2 regions of the Bradyrhizobium australafricanum genome follow, and region 2 is predicted to be linked to the other one. Evidence: riboswitches for the same ligand, from Rfam matches in the RefSeq annotation. Region 2 holds a riboswitch; the other holds the start of a gene.
What was found. A riboswitch is a leader RNA that binds a small molecule or an ion and turns the genes downstream of it on or off. The one in region 2 is predicted to bind glycine.
Positions count from the first base shown of each region.

Region 1 (5,403 bases), on a different contig from region 2:
CCGCCGCAGAGCTCGACCGACCAGCCAAGCGCGTTCTGGCCGTGATCGCGGGCGCCCTTGCCCATCGACACGACGCGGACCTCGTCGCCGTACTTCTCGCCGAACAGCGCGCGGGCGCCGGCCTCGCGGGCATCGTCGACGCCCATGACCCGGGTGGTGACCTCGTCATTCTCCAGCACGACGTCGTTGGCGATGTCCTCGATCCGGGCGAGCTCTTCCGGCGTGATCTGCTTCGGATGCACGAAGTCGAAGCGCAGCCGGTCCGGCGTGACCAGCGAGCCGCGCTGCGCGATGTGATCGCCGAGCACCTGGCGCAGCGCCTCGTGCAGCAGATGCGTCGCCGAATGGTTGGCGCGGATCGACGAGCGCCTGGTGTGATCGACCTTGAGCTGCAATGTGGTGCCGACGCCGAGCGTGCCCTGCTCCACCGTGCCGAGATGCACGAACAGATCGCCGGCCTTCTTCTGCGTGTCGGTGACGCGGAACTTGACGCCCTCGCCGGTCAGCACGCCGGTGTCGCCGACCTGGCCGCCGGACTCGCCGTAGAACGGGGTCTGGTTCAGCACGATCGCGCCGCTCTCGCCGGCCTTCAGGCTCTCGACCTCGGCGCCGTCCTTGATCAGCGCCGTCACCGCGCCTTCCGCGCTCTCGGTTTCGTAGCCGAGGAATTCGGTCGCGCCGAGCTTCTCGCGCAGCGGGAACCAGATCGCCTCGCTCGCCGCCTCGCCCGAACCTGCCCAGGAGGCACGCGCCTTCACGCGCTGCCGCTCCATCGCGTCGGTGAACGACGCCTGGTCGACGTTGATGCCGCGCGACTTCAGCGCGTCCTGCGTCAGATCGAGCGGGAAGCCGTAGGTGTCGTACAGCGTGAACGCGGTGTCGCCGTCGAACATGTCGCCCTTCTTGAGGCCGGCGCTCTTCTCGTCGAGGATCGACAGGCCGCGCGCCAGCGTCTTGCGGAAGCGCGTCTCCTCCAGCCGCAGCGTCTCCTCGATCAGCTTCTCCGCACGGACCAGATCCGGATAGGCCTGACCCATCTCGCGGACGAGCGCCCAGACCAGGCGATGCATCAGCGGCTCGCTCGCGCCCAAGAGCTGTGCATGGCGCATCGCGCGGCGCATGATCCGGCGCAGCACATAACCGCGGCCCTCGTTCGACGGCAGCACGCCGTCGGTGATCAGGAACGCCGACGAGCGCAGATGGTCCGCGATCACCCGATACGACCCAACGTTCTGCTCGTTCGGACCGTGCCCGAGGGTAGACGCGGCGGCATCGATCAGATTGCGGAACAGATCGGTCTCGAACACGCTCTCGACGCCCTGCAGGATGCAGGCCATGCGCTCGAGCCCCATGCCGGTGTCGATCGAGGGACGCGGCAGCGCTACGCGCTCCTCCTTCGTCACCTGCTCGTACTGCATGAACACCAGGTTCCAGAATTCGAGGAAGCGATCACCATCCTCCTCCGGGCTGCCCGGAGGTCCGCCCCAGATGTGCTCGCCGCGGTCGATGAAGATTTCGGAGCACGGACCGCACGGACCGGTATCGCCCATCGCCCAGAAATTGTCCGAGGTCGGGATGCGGATGATGCGGTCGTCCGAGAAGCCCGCGATCTTCTTCCAGTAGCCGGCCGCCTCGTCGTCGGTGTGGTAGACGGTGACCAGCAGCTTGTCCTTCTTCAGCCCGAAATCCTTCGTGATCAGATTCCAGGCGAGCTCGACCGCGCGCTCCTTGAAGTAATCGCCGAACGAGAAGTTGCCGAGCATCTCGAAGAAGGTGAGATGGCGCGCGGTGTAGCCGACATTGTCGAGGTCGTTATGCTTGCCGCCGGCGCGCACACACTTCTGCGACGTCGTGGCACGCTGATAGCCGCGCTTCTCGACGCCGGTGAAGACGTTCTTGAACTGCACCATGCCGGCATTGGTGAACATCAAGGTCGGGTCGTTGCGCGGAACCAGCGGCGACGAGGCCACGATCTCGTGCCCGTTCTCCTTGAAGAAGTTCAGAAATGTCGACCTGATGTCGTTGACGCTGCTCATGTTCATCCAATCGGAAAAGGGGCCGGCCAGCCGCAAAAAGGCGTCATTTTCCGGCCGAACGCTTTTAGACATTGCTAGCTGCGGTGTCCAGAAACTGTGCAGGCGGATCATGGGCTTGCCGCGGCAGCACAAAGCCCATTGGATAGTTGCTGCAGCTGCGTTGACAGTCTTGGTGGCGCCGTGTTTTCTACCTACCTATACCTAGTCACGTCGGGAGAGACCGGCTTACCGCCGGCGCCGAAGGAGCAACCGCCCCGGAAACTCTCAGGCAAAAGGACCGCGTGACGTCTGACATCTGGAAAGAGACGCTGGGGTTCGCCCCGATGCGTCCGCCGACGGGATAATACTCTCAGGCACAGCGACAGATGGGGCTTTCTGCAGGTTTCTCAAGGGGAAATAGGTCCCCGGCGGGAACCGCGAGGGCCCTGTGATGCTTGCGCGCGAAACCTCCCCGCTGAAACAGACCCCGCTGCACGCGTTGCACCTTGCGCGCGGCGCCAAGATGGTGCCGTTCGCCGGCTACGACATGCCGGTGCAATACGCGGCCGGCGTGCTGAAGGAGCACCTGCACACCCGCAAGGAAGCCGGCCTGTTCGATGTGTCGCACATGGGCCAGCTCGTGCTGAAGGCCAAATCCGGCAAGGTCGCGGATGCCGCGCGCGCGCTGGAAAAACTGGTGCCGCAAGACATCGTCGGCATCGCGCCGGGACGGCAGCGCTACGCCCAATTCACCAACAATGACGGCGGCCTGCTCGACGACCTGATGGTGGCGAATTTCGGCGATCACCTGTTCCTCGTGGTCAACGCCGCCTGCAAGGCCGAGGACGAGGCGCATCTGCGTGCGAATCTCTCCGACGCCTGCGAGATCGTCTCGCTGGCCGACCGCGCGCTGATCGCGCTGCAGGGCCCGAAAGCCGAATCGGCGCTGGCGAAATTTTGCGCAGACGTCAGCTCGATGAAATTCATGGACGCCGGTCCGCGCCGCGTCGGCGACGTCGACTGCTTCGTCTCGCGCTCCGGCTATACCGGCGAGGACGGCTTTGAGATTTCCGTGCCCGCAGACAAGGTGGAAGCCCTGGTCACCGCGCTGCTCGACAATCCCGACGTGCTGCCGATCGGACTCGGCGCGCGCGACAGCCTGCGGCTCGAAGCCGGGCTGTGCCTTTATGGCCATGACATCGACACCACGACGACGCCGGTCGAAAGCGCGCTGGAATGGTCGGTGCAGAAGGTTCGCCGCAGCGGCGGCGCCCGCGCCGGCGGCTTCCCCGGCGCCGACAAGATTCTCGCGCAATTCACCGATGGCGCCGCGCGCCGGCGGGTCGGCCTGAAGCCCGACGGCCGCGCACCGGTGCGCGAAGGCGCCGCACTGTTCGCCGATGCCAGCTCGACCGAGCAGATCGGCAAGGTGACCTCGGGCGGCTTCGGCCCGAGCCTTAATGCGCCGGTCGCGATGGGCTATCTGCCTACCGCCCTTTCCGCCGTCGGCACCATCGTTTTCGCCGAAGTGCGCGGCCAGCGGCTGCCGCTGAAAGTCGCCGCTACGCCCTTCGTCCCCAATACCTACAAACGCTAAACGCCAAAGGATCGATCCCCATGACGACGCTGTACACGTCCGACCACGAATGGCTCCGCATCGAGGGTGACGTCGCCACGATCGGGATCACCGACTATGCGCAGTCGCAGCTCGGCGACGTCGTGTTCGTCGAACTGCCCAAGGTCGGTCGCAGCCTGAAGAAGGCCGAAGCCGCCGCCGTGGTCGAATCCGTCAAGGCCGCCTCCGACGTCTACGCACCGATCAGCGGCGAGGTGGTCGAGGTCAACGACGCGCTCGCCGCCGAGCCCGCGCTGGTCAATTCGGACGCCGGCGGCAAGGCCTGGTTCTTCAAGCTGAAGATTGCCGACAAGGGCGAGCTCGGCGGCCTGATGGACGAGGCCGCCTACGCCGCGCACACCGCCTGAGAGAATGAAGCAGATTGCGACCACACCCCCACTGTCATCGCCCGGCTTGACCGGGCGACCCAGTACGCCGCGGCCATTCGGCTTAATCACTGATGTCCCGGCGTACTGGATACCCCGCTTTCGCGGGGTATGACGGCTGATAACGAGGACCACGTCATGAACGCGCCCTTCAAGCCGATCAATGAAGCCGCCACCGATTTCGTCCGCCGCCACATCGGACCATCGCCGCGCGACGTCAACGCGATGCTGGAGACGGTCGGCGCCGCAAGCCTGCAGGCGCTGATGAACGAGACGCTGCCGGCGTCGATCCGGCAGAAGGCGCCGCTCGATCTCGGCCGGGCGCTGAGCGAGACCGAGGCGCTCGCGCATATGAGCGAGCTCGCCGCGCAGAACCAGGTGTTCACCTCGCTGATCGGCCAGGGCTATTCCGGCACCATCCTGCCCGCGGTGATCCAGCGCAACATTCTGGAGAACCCAGCCTGGTACACCGCCTATACGCCGTACCAGCCGGAGATCAGCCAGGGCCGGCTCGAGGCGCTGTTCAACTTCCAGACCATGATCTGCGATCTGACCGGGCTCGACGTCGCCAACGCCTCGCTGCTCGACGAGGCGACCGCCGCGGCGGAAGCGATGGCGCTCGCCGAGCGCCACTCGCAGGTCAAGGCGAAGGTGTTCTTCGTCGACAAGGAGGTGCATCCGCAGACGCTCGCGGTGATGCGCACGCGCGCAGCACCCTTGGGCTGGGCGCTGGTGGTCGGCGATCCCCTGACCGAGATCGACAACGCCGATGTGCTCGGCGCGCTGCTGCAATATCCGGGCACATCGGGCGCGGTACGCGACCTTAAGCCTGCGATCGCGTCGCTGCGCGCCAAGGGCGCGCTGGCGATCGTCGCGGCGGACCTGCTGTCGCTGACGCTGCTCGCCTCGCCGGGCGAGCTCGGCGCCGACATCGCGATCGGCTCGGCACAGCGCTTTGGTGTGCCGATGGGTTATGGCGGGCCGCACGCCGCCTATATGGCGGTGCGCGACACGCTGAAGCGCTCGCTGCCCGGCCGCATCGTCGGCCTCTCGGTGGATTCGCGCGGTGCGCCGGCCTACCGCCTCGCGCTGCAAACCCGCGAGCAGCATATCCGCCGCGAGAAGGCGACCTCGAACATCTGCACCGCGCAGGTGCTGCTCGCCGTGATCGCCTCGATGTATGCGGTCTATCACGGCCCCGAGGGCCTGACCCATATCGCACGCAGCGTGCATCGCCGCGCCACCGTGCTTGCCGCCGGCCTGCGCAAGCTCGGCTTTGCGCCGACCAGCGAAGCGTTCTTCGATACCGTGACGGTCGAGGCAGGTAGCAAGCAGATCGAGCTCGTCACCCGCGCGCAGGCGGAGCGGATCAATCTGCGCATCGGCG
Region 1 covers NZ_JAGKJL010000039.1:66,423-71,825, forward strand. The annotation lists gene alaS (alanine--tRNA ligase) at 1-2,036, opposite strand, end outside; glycine riboswitch at 2,238-2,325, shown strand; gene gcvT (glycine cleavage system aminomethyltransferase GcvT) at 2,467-3,612, shown strand; gene gcvH (glycine cleavage system protein GcvH) at 3,633-3,998, shown strand; gene gcvP (aminomethyl-transferring glycine dehydrogenase) at 4,155-5,403, shown strand, end outside.
Region 1: another riboswitch for glycine. It lies ahead of gcvT (glycine cleavage system aminomethyltransferase GcvT); the one in region 2 lies ahead of J6525_RS35895 (D-amino acid dehydrogenase).

Region 2 (5,403 bases):
TCGGTCGCCTCCAGGCTCGCGACGAAGTCCATCAGCTTCTGGCCCATGCCGTCGACCTTGCCCCAACGCTGCAGCGAGGCGACGCAGTCTTCCGCGGTGACCGGCGCGCCGTCGTGCCACTTCAGACCGTCGCGCAGCGTGAACGTGTAGGTCAGCTTGTCGTCGGAAACCTTCCAGTCCGCCATCTGCGGCTGGATCTTGAAATTGGAATCCGTCGCCAGCAGCGTGTCATAGATCATGTAGCCATGATCGCGGGTGATGTAGGCCGTGGTCATGATCGGATCGATGACGCGCAGATCCGAGTGCATCACCGCGGTGATGGTCTTGCCCGCGGCCATCGCCTGCGGTGCGAAAGACAATTCCTGCGGTGCGAACGACAGCGCGAGCGCCGTCAACGCAGCCGCTAGCGTGCGGCGCTTCCAACGCGAGATAGGGAACATGCAATCTCTCCTGACGTGTAACTGGTCAAAGCCGGCTTATTCGTTATGCATGCGGTTCGTTATTTAGGCGAACTAACATGCTGTATGGCTTGTGAAATCGAGACTTGCACCAAGCGCCAAGCGCGTCAATCGGTTTCAGGTCGCATCGGACGTACACAAACGAATGAGGCCGCGCGCCAGATTTTGGCTTTACAAAATCGTCGGCTGAGATTTTCGTAACGCGCGCGCGATGCCGGCGCCGTCAGAACAACAAGAGAGAACAACGATGAACCCCGCCAATCTCCCCTTTGATTCCGAAACGATGCTGCAGGGCCTGCGCAGCTGGGTGGAATGCGAAAGCCCGACCTGGGACGCCGCCGCGGTCGAACGCATGCTCGATCTCGCCGCCCGCGAGATGGCGATCATGGGTGCGACGATCGAGCGCATCGCCGGACGCCAGGGCTTCGCGGGCTGCGTCCGCGCCCGTTTTCCCCATCCGAAACAAGGCCAGCCCGGCATCCTGATCGCCGGCCATCTGGACACCGTTCACCCCGTCGGCACCATCGAGAAGCTGAAGTGGCGGCGCGAAGGCAACAAGTGCTTCGGGCCGGGCATCTTCGACATGAAGGGCGGCAACTATTTGTCGATCGAGGCGATCAGGCAATTGGCGCGCGCCTCCTTTACGACTCCGCTGCCGATCACCGTGCTGTTCACCCCCGACGAAGAGGTCGGCACGCCGTCGACGCGCGACATCATCGAGGCGGAAGCCGCGCGCAACAAATATGTGCTGGTGCCGGAGCCCGGCCGTCCGAACAACGGCGTCGTCACCGGCCGCTACGCGATCGCGCGCTTCAATCTGGAAGCCACCGGCAAGCCCAGCCACGCCGGCGCAACGCTGTCTTCCGGCCGCTCCGCGATCCGCGAGATGGCGCGGCAGATCATCGCCATCGACGGCATGACCACCGAGGACTGCACCTTCTCGGTCGGCATCGTGCATGGCGGCCAGTGGGTCAATTGCGTCGCGACGACCTGCACCGGCGAAGCGCTCAGCATGGCCAAGCGCCAGGCCGATCTCGACCGTGGCGTCGAGCGCATGCTGGCATTGTCGGGCACCACCAACGACGTGACCTTCAAGGTGACGCGCGGCGTTACGCGCCCGGTGTGGGAGCCGGATGCGGGCACCATGGCGCTGTATGAAAAGGCAAAAGGCCTTGCGGCAGCGATGGGTCTCGATCTGCCGCACGGCAGCGCCGGCGGCGGCTCGGACGGCAACTTCACCGGCGCGATGGGCATCCCCACGCTCGACGGCCTCGGCGTTCGCGGCGCCGATGCACATACGCTCAACGAGCACATCGAGGTCGACAGCCTCGCCGAGCGCGGCCGCCTGATGGCGGCACTGCTGGCGACGCTGGACTGACATCGATTGCACTGCACAACACGTTGGCACTGCCGGATCGAAATTTAGCCTTGTCCATTTTTGAGGCTTCGCCTACGGTCCGGCCGTCCAACGCGACGATGCGGGAGAGATCGAAGCGACAACAATCGTGTTGTTGCCTTCGGCGCCGACGGAGCAACCGCCCCGGAAACTCTCAGGCAAAAGGACTGTATCGTCAGGACGATCTGGAGAGAGACGAACATGGCCGCACATCGAGGGCCATGACGTCCACCGAAGGGGATAGTTCGCTTCAGGCCCCGGCCCGATGCGGATCAAGCTCTCAGGTACCGTGACAGATGGGGCGCCGATGCCGGTTTCACCGGTGGTTCGGCGACTCTAACCCACGGGAGCCTGACAACTATCATGCCACACATCGCGATCATCGGCGCCGGCATCACCGGCGTAACGACGGCCTATGCCCTGCTTGAACGCGGCTACAAGGTGACTGTCCTCGACAGGCATCGCTACGCCGCGATGGAAACCTCGTTCGCCAATGGCGGACAACTCTCCGCCAGCAATGCCGAGGTGTGGAACAGCGCCGCGACCATCCTCAAGGGGCTGCGCTGGATGCTGAGAAGCGACGCGCCGCTGCTGATGAACCCGAAGCCGAGCTGGCACAAATATTCCTGGATCGGCGAGTTCGTAGGCCACATCACGCGCTATCGCGGCAACACCATCGAGACCACGAAGCTCGCCATCGAAGCGCGCAAGCATCTGTTCTCGATCGCAGAGCGCGAGAACATCGCCTTCGATCTCGAACGCCGCGGCATCCTGCACGTCTATCACGACAGGGCCGGCTTCGAAGCCGGCCTCAAGGTCAACACGCTGCTGCAGCAAGGCGGGCTCGACCGCCGGCCGGTGACCCCGGACGAAATCCGCGTCATCGAACCCGCGCTGCAGACAACCTGCTATGGCGGCTTCTTCACGCCGTCGGACGCGACCGGCGATATCCACAAATTCACGCGTGGGCTTGCCGACGCCTGCATCCGCCGTGGCGCGAGCTTCGTCCATGAAGCCGACGTCGACACCATCGCACGCGGCGATGACGGCTTCCGCATCGGCTGGAACGAAGCTGCTTCACATGATGCTGCGGTCCCGACACGCCAGCAGCTGCAGGCGGACGGGATCGTGATTTGCGCCGGCGTGGCGAGCCGCCACTTCGCCAGCCTGCTCAACGATCGCGTCAATGTCTATCCGGTGAAGGGCTATTCGATCACGGTGCAGCTCGATGCGCCGCAAAGCCGGAATGCCGCCCCAACCGTCAGCCTGCTCGATGAAGCTGCGAAGATCGTCACCAGCCGGCTTGGCGCCGACCGCTTCCGCGTCGCCGGCACTGCCGAGTTCAACGGCTTCAACCGCGACATTCGCGCCGATCGCATTCAACCGCTGGTGGACTGGGTGCGGCATCATTTCCCGGAGATCGATACGTCGAAAGTCGTGCCATGGGCGGGCTTGCGCCCGATGATGCCGAACATGATGCCGGTGGTTCGCGCCGGACGGATTCCGGGCGTGTTCTACAACACGGGCCACGGTCATCTCGGCTGGACGCTGTCGGCGGCGACGGCGCAGATGGTGGCCCAGGCGATCGACGATTGGCGCGACCTCGATACGCCGCCGATGGCGCCGTCGTTCGGTGCCGGGCTCGACGTGCCTGCCAACGCGCGCAAAGCTGAAATCAATCCACCTTCCAGTGGACTGCTTCGAACTTCACCGGAGGAATAATCGCGGCCAACAGGACTGATTAGCTGCACCGCAAAATCCGCAGCACCGATGGCATGGGACTTGCTCAAGTTCTACCGTGAGTCTGCTACCATCTGTGCTACGGTCTGGTGTGCAACGGTCCCGCTGGGGACTTCATCGACCACAACCCAACGGATCAAATTTGCTCGGATATCTGCTTCGCCGCATCCTCGCCGCCATTCCCGTGATGGGCGTGGTGGCTCTGTTCGTGTTCCTGTTGCTGCGGCTGACGCCGGGCGACCCGGCCGCCATCCTCGCCGGCGACAACGCGACGCCCGAACAGCTCGAACGCATTCGGACCTCGCTTGGTCTGAACGAGCCGATCTACATCCAGTTCTACACCTGGATCGCCAAGCTGCTGCACGGCGACCTCGGCGTTTCCCTGATCTCGAACAAGCCGATCCTCGAAATGATCGTCCCGCGCCTCGAGCCCTCGATCTCGGTCGCGCTAGCTACCATCATCCTCTCGATCCTGGTGGCGGTGCCGCTCGGCGTGATCGCGGCGTGGAAGCACGGCACCTGGATCGACCGCTTCGTGATGGGGCTCTCGGTGCTCGGCTTCTCGGTGCCGGTGTTCGTGATCGGCTACGTGCTGATCCAGATCTTTGCGATTGATCTGCGCTGGGTTCCGGTACAGGGCTTCAAGAGCATCTCGGCCGGCTTCGGTCCGTTCTTCCAGCGCCTCATCCTGCCGACCTGCACGCTCTCCTTCATCTATGTCGCGCTGATCGCACGCATGACGCGGGCCTCGATGCTCGATGTGCTCGGCGAGGATTACGTGCGCACGGCGCGGGCCAAGGGCATCGGCGAGACCGGCGTGCTGCTGCGCCATGCGCTGCGCAACGCGGCCGTGCCGGTCATCACGGTGATCGGCTCCGGCTTCGCGCTGCTGATCTCCGGCGTCGTCGTCACCGAAAGCGTGTTCAACCTGCCCGGCATCGGCCGCCTCACCGTCGATGCGGTGCTGGCGCGCGACTATCCGGTGATCCAGGCGATGATCCTGTTGACGTCGGGTATCTACGTCGCGGTCAATCTGTTGATCGACCTCGCCTACACCCTGCTCGATCCTCGTATCCGGTACTGAGCAATGGCGATCGAAACCCTTCCCGAATCCACGCTTCCCGTCACCCGGCCGTTCCGCGTCAAGTTCGGCTTCCTGACGTCGACGCCGATCATCGCGGTTGCGACGATCAGCCTCGCCCTCATCATCCTGATGGCGATCTTCGCGCCGCTGCTTGCGCCGCACGATCCTCTGCTGCTGACGCCGTCGCAGCGGCTGAAGCCGTCGAGCGCGCAATATCTGCTCGGCACCGACGCCTATGGCCGCGACCTGTTGTCGCGCATCATCTTTGGCGCACGGATCTCGCTGGTGATCGGGCTCGGCGCCGCCGTCTGCTCGATCGCCATCGGCCTTCTGATCGGCCTCGTCGCCGGCTTCTTCCGCTGGGTCGATGCGGTGCTGATGCGCGTGATGGACGGCTTGATGGCGATCCCCGCCATCCTGCTCGCGATCGCCGTGGTGTCGCTGTCGGGTGCCAGCATCTGGACCGTGATGGTCGCGATCACCATCCCCGAGATCCCGCGCGTGGCGCGACTGGTGCGCTCGGTGGTGCTGACCGCACGCGAGGAACCCTATGTCGAGGCCGCGATCTCGCTCGGCACCAGCCTGCCGAAGATCATGTGGCGGCATTTGATGCCGAACACGATCGCGCCGCTGATCGTGCAAGGCACCTATGTCTGCGCGTCCGCGATCCTGACCGAGGCGATCCTGTCGTTCCTCGGCGCCGGCATCTCGCCGGAAACGCCGAC
Region 2 covers NZ_JAGKJL010000058.1:32,942-38,344, forward strand. The annotation lists gene J6525_RS35885 (ABC transporter substrate-binding protein) at 1-440, opposite strand, end outside; gene J6525_RS35890 (M20/M25/M40 family metallo-hydrolase) at 706-1,836, shown strand; glycine riboswitch at 1,928-2,034, shown strand; glycine riboswitch at 2,038-2,152, shown strand; gene J6525_RS35895 (D-amino acid dehydrogenase) at 2,218-3,576, shown strand; gene J6525_RS35900 (ABC transporter permease) at 3,737-4,678, shown strand; gene J6525_RS35905 (ABC transporter permease) at 4,682-5,403, shown strand, end outside.